DNA from 2 places in the Brevibacillus ruminantium genome. Region 2 is predicted to be linked to the other one. Evidence: riboswitches for the same ligand, from Rfam matches in the RefSeq annotation. Region 2 holds a riboswitch; the other holds the start of a gene.
The links. Region 2 has a riboswitch for cyclic di-AMP ahead of NDK47_RS06430 (betaine/proline/choline family ABC transporter ATP-binding protein). Riboswitches for the same ligand answer to the same signal wherever they lie in the genome.

Region 1 (2,201 bases), 500 kb from region 2:
GGCATATCCGGCATGGAAGTGCTCGGCCGCATCCGGGAATGGTCAAATTCGCCGATCATTGTGCTGACGGCAAAAGACAGGGAGGAAGATAAAATCGTCGCGCTCGACAGCGGCGCCGATGATTATGTAACCAAGCCGTTCGGGATGGGAGAGCTCGTCGCTCGAATGCGTGTTGCGCTGCGGCACGTAGCCAAATCGTCGAATGAGCCCATCCTCCAGATCGGCGAGCTGACCATCGACCTGGCACAGCGAAGCGTGGAGTTGAAGGGAGAACGGATCAAGTTGACCCCAACAGAATACGATCTGTTGAAAATTCTCGCCTCCAACGCCGGGAAAGTAGTCACGCAGCGTCAGCTGCTCCAACAAGTATGGGGCAGCCACCACAATGAGACCGACAGCCATTATTTGCGGGTGTACATCGGACATCTACGCAAAAAACTCGAGGAAGACTCGACTCGGCCCAAGTTCATTCTGACGGAGCCGGGGATCGGCTATCGCTTCCTGTCCAGGGAGTAACAGAGTCGCTTACCTCGGCTACGTCCATCCTCCGTTCAAAAACGTAAGAACGGGACCTTCGTGTAGAAATATTGCCGTCTCCGTAAGTTTTTGTCCGATGCATCCGTTTTCGCGCACGAGAAAAGGCTAAAAATCAAAAATAGGCGTTGGATTCGGCTTTTACATTGTCTTGCAAAAAGCGTATGATCTCTATCAACAACTTCAAATTCATTTGAATCGCTGAATTCCCTAAGGGGAAACGGGGGAACCAACAGAAGCCATTAAATGGTTTCACGGGGTGAATTCCTTGTCTGCTTGGCACTTGGAAAGGGTACTCTCAAGCCCTAACCCGACAGCTAACCTCGTAAGCGCATTGAGAGAGAACCGTATCCGAGCTGCGTTTGTCTGATGGACTGACAACAGACTGCCCGAGAGCTTCGTTTCTCTGCTCTTCGGGCTTTTTGTCGTACCCAAAAAAACATTTAGGGAGAGTGGCAAGCATGTTACACGTGCAAGAAGCGGATCCACTGCCGGGTCTTGAATCGCCCGGTTTTCGGTATGAGGAGAGAATCCGTTCCATCGAAGTATTTCGCTTCGATCAAGAGTTGACCCGGCGTTTATTTTTCGAAAACGAAAAAGGTAGCGTGTGCGGATATCTGAAACTATCCGGCAACGGGTTTAGCGGTTGGGGAGAATACCGATTGCCTAATACGAAAAAACCGTTCGACCTCGTCGGATGGGCATCCGTATATATGAATCTGAAAGGTCTTAACATTGCCCAAGCCTTTCAATTGCTACAGGGTAAAGAAGAGAATTGGGGAAGGATTCGAAAAGAGTTGGCCGAATCGGCGTTGATGGACTTGTCATCCACTCTCGAGACCCCTTTTCTTTTGCCACATCACGGTGATTTTCCGATAAAACAACAATATATCATGGAACATGCCGAATCTTACGTCTCATTCTGATCTCGTAACGGAAAGGAGAAATGCATGGTGCAGGAGCTTGTAAATCAACTGAAAGAGGCCTACTTGCAATGATCGGTGAACATCCGCAGGAGGTGGAAGTAAGAGTCATTAAAAACCATATCGTGATCATTGCCAAAGGAACTCCAACAATTGAGCATTCCATCTCTGTCCATACCATACGCGGCAGAAGCATTCATCAGACGATAGTCGAAATGGATCGCGACCGATTGCAAGCGCTGTTGAAACCTAAAGTGGCTGCAATTGTCGGTTGCCGCGTCACTTCCATTCAATCCGACATTTGCATCGGCACCGGGGAAAAAATGGAGCTGATTCATCTGGATTGCGATATCGAGCACAAGTATATGCATGATTAGGTTTGAAGAGACGTTTTATTCCAAGGCCTGTCCGTCAGTTAAGTGGAACAGTATTCGAATTCATAATCGGGAGTGATAATGTTGTCATTATTGGTGATGAAATATGGCGGCAGTTCCGTAGGCGACGCCAAACGGATAAAGCGCGTTGCGCGTCGGATAGCGGACCGAAGGCAGGAAGGCCATCAGTGCGTCGTGGTGGTCTCCGCAATGGGAGATACGACGGACGATTTGATCGAGTTGTCCAAAGAAATCGCGGAGGCAACCCCTTCAGCGCGTGAAATGGACATGCTGCTCAGTACAGGAGAACAAGTTTCGGTTGCCCTGTTGTCGATGGCGCTGCACGCCCTGGGCGAACAAGCGGTCTCTT
Region 2 (2,201 bases):
CCGGTCTTGCCGCGAGCGATGTAGGCAGTTCCCCCTTTGGTGGAGATCGCTTCTCCTTCGGCAGTGTAACCAGTGGCAATCAACCCTATATTGCCCCCGTCATTTGTATTGGTGAAAGATGCCGTGACGACCATCTGTCCATTTTGCAGCGAGGTTTGGAAGCTCAGATTTGAAGCGGCGTCCGCGTTATTTTGGAACGGCATCAACAAGAGTCCAACAATCAAGAGAGCAGGAAACCAGAAACGTTTCCACAGGTGAGTCAGCATGAAATGATCCTCCTTCAATTCCAGAAATAAAATAAAACCTAAGGAGTATTCTGACTCTTTCTCCTGAAAAATTCCATAAAAATTTACTTTTATTACCAAAGGACTAAGACCTTTGTCCTTTTTAAACGCTGCTCATTTGACGAAATGATCGAATTCATGCATAATAGCCATAAGCTTAATTTCCGATTTGCATAATCGGAAAGCGGGGGAACCACTTTTTTTGGGGCGAATCGGCCGCATCACAGCCGTAGGGAACCATCTTTCCCGAGTCCGACAGCTAACCTCGTCAGCCTCAAGATGGGTCAAAACAAGCTGTCTATGTCGAAATTTTTCGATGTGGAGAATCATTCGGTTTTTTGACCCTTTGCTTTGGCAGGGTCTTTTTTGTGTTATTTTCGACCCTGCTTCTGCAGGGTCTTTTTTTTTCAAAAAATCTACTTTTTTGTAAAAGGAGGGAGATGTGAAATGGCGAATGCGGTTGTCTTTGAACGCGTGCGCAAGTCGTACGGGTCGACCACGGTGATCAGTGAGCTCAATCTGGAGATTCCTCAGGGCAGTATTACCGTTCTGGTAGGGCCATCCGGCTGCGGCAAGACGACGACGATGAAAATGATCAATCGTTTGATCACGCCTACGTCGGGGCGAATTACGGTCGAAGGGAGGGATTCGGGACAGGTTGATCCTGTTCAGTTGCGGCGCAGCATCGGCTATGTCATTCAGCAGGTAGGGCTGTTCCCCCACCTGACGATTGCCGAGAATATTTCGCTCGTGCCGAGACTCCAGGGGGGAAAGGCGGCGATCGACTCCAAAAAGATTGATCACATGCTGGACCTCGTCGGCTTGGACCCCGAGCAGTACCGGGAGCGATATCCGGCAGAACTCTCGGGAGGACAGCAGCAGCGGGTGGGCGTAGCCCGTGCGCTGATGAGCGATCCGCCGATTATCTTGATGGATGAGCCTTTTTCCGCGCTTGATCCGATTACCCGCGAGCAGCTTCAGGATGAGCTGATCCGGCTCAACCAGGAGTTGAACAAAACGATTGTGTTTGTCACTCACGACATGGATGAAGCCTTGAAGATCGCGGATCAGATCGTCGTCATGCAAAAAGGATGCGTCATTCAGCAGGGGACTCCCGACCAGATCCTGCGGCACCCCGTCAACGATTTTGTCCGCGGCTTTATCGGAGAAAAGCGGCTGCATGCCCATCTGTCGCAGCTTGTACAGGATGTGATGGTCGCGGAGCCGGTTACGGTCTCGCCGGGGCGCGGGTTGGCGGAAGCAGTGCAGATCATGTACCGCAAGCGGGTGACCGGACTGATCGTTGTCGACAAAAATGGAAAATACCTGGGTTTGGCCGATACAGCGGATATCCACAAGCGGTATCCCGATGAATCGCTGACCGTTCGCGATGTGATGCGGACCGAAACCATCACCCTGCATCCCACAACGTCACTGACAGACGCGATCGGTTACGTGCAGGAAGCGCCTTACGGGTATGTACCGGTAGTCCGGGATGACGGAACACTGGCAGGTTTGTTGACAAGGGCAAGTCTCGTCGATGTGCTGGCCCGTCCTTATCTGGAAGGGGAGAGGAGTGAGGTGCAATGAGTGAAGTGATTTCGGTCATGGCAGACCGCTGGCCAGACATCTTGCAAGCGACCTGGCAGCATATCGTACTGTCGATTGTCGCCTTGTTTTGGGCGATTGTGATAGCTGTGCCAACGGGCATCCTGCTGACTCGCTATCGGCGGCTGGCTGGCCCGGTGCTGGCCCTTATCTCTGTCTTTCAGACGATCCCCAGCCTGGCGCTTCTGGGATTCATGATCCCGCTGTTTGGCATCGGGCCGATTCCGGCAGTGGTGGCGATGGTGATCTACGCGTTGCTGCCGATTGTCCGCAATACCTACACCGGAATCCTGGATGTCGATGCATCGC

Region 1: it holds a riboswitch for cyclic di-AMP, as region 2 does, so the genes downstream of both, NDK47_RS04170 (hypothetical protein) here and NDK47_RS06430 (betaine/proline/choline family ABC transporter ATP-binding protein) in region 2, are expected to answer to the same signal.

The regions. Positions count from the first base shown of each region.
Region 1 covers NZ_CP098755.1:815,103-817,303, reverse strand. The annotation lists gene NDK47_RS04175 (response regulator) at 1-516, shown strand, start outside; cyclic di-AMP (ydaO/yuaA leader) riboswitch at 724-882, shown strand; gene NDK47_RS04170 (hypothetical protein) at 1,005-1,460, shown strand; gene NDK47_RS04165 (Na-translocating system protein MpsC family protein) at 1,529-1,834, shown strand; gene NDK47_RS04160 (aspartate kinase) at 1,916-2,201, shown strand, end outside.
Region 2 covers NZ_CP098755.1:1,314,933-1,317,133, forward strand. The annotation lists gene NDK47_RS06425 (hypothetical protein) at 1-266, opposite strand, end outside; cyclic di-AMP (ydaO/yuaA leader) riboswitch at 429-573, shown strand; gene NDK47_RS06430 (betaine/proline/choline family ABC transporter ATP-binding protein) at 732-1,874, shown strand; gene NDK47_RS06435 (ABC transporter permease) at 1,871-2,201, shown strand, end outside.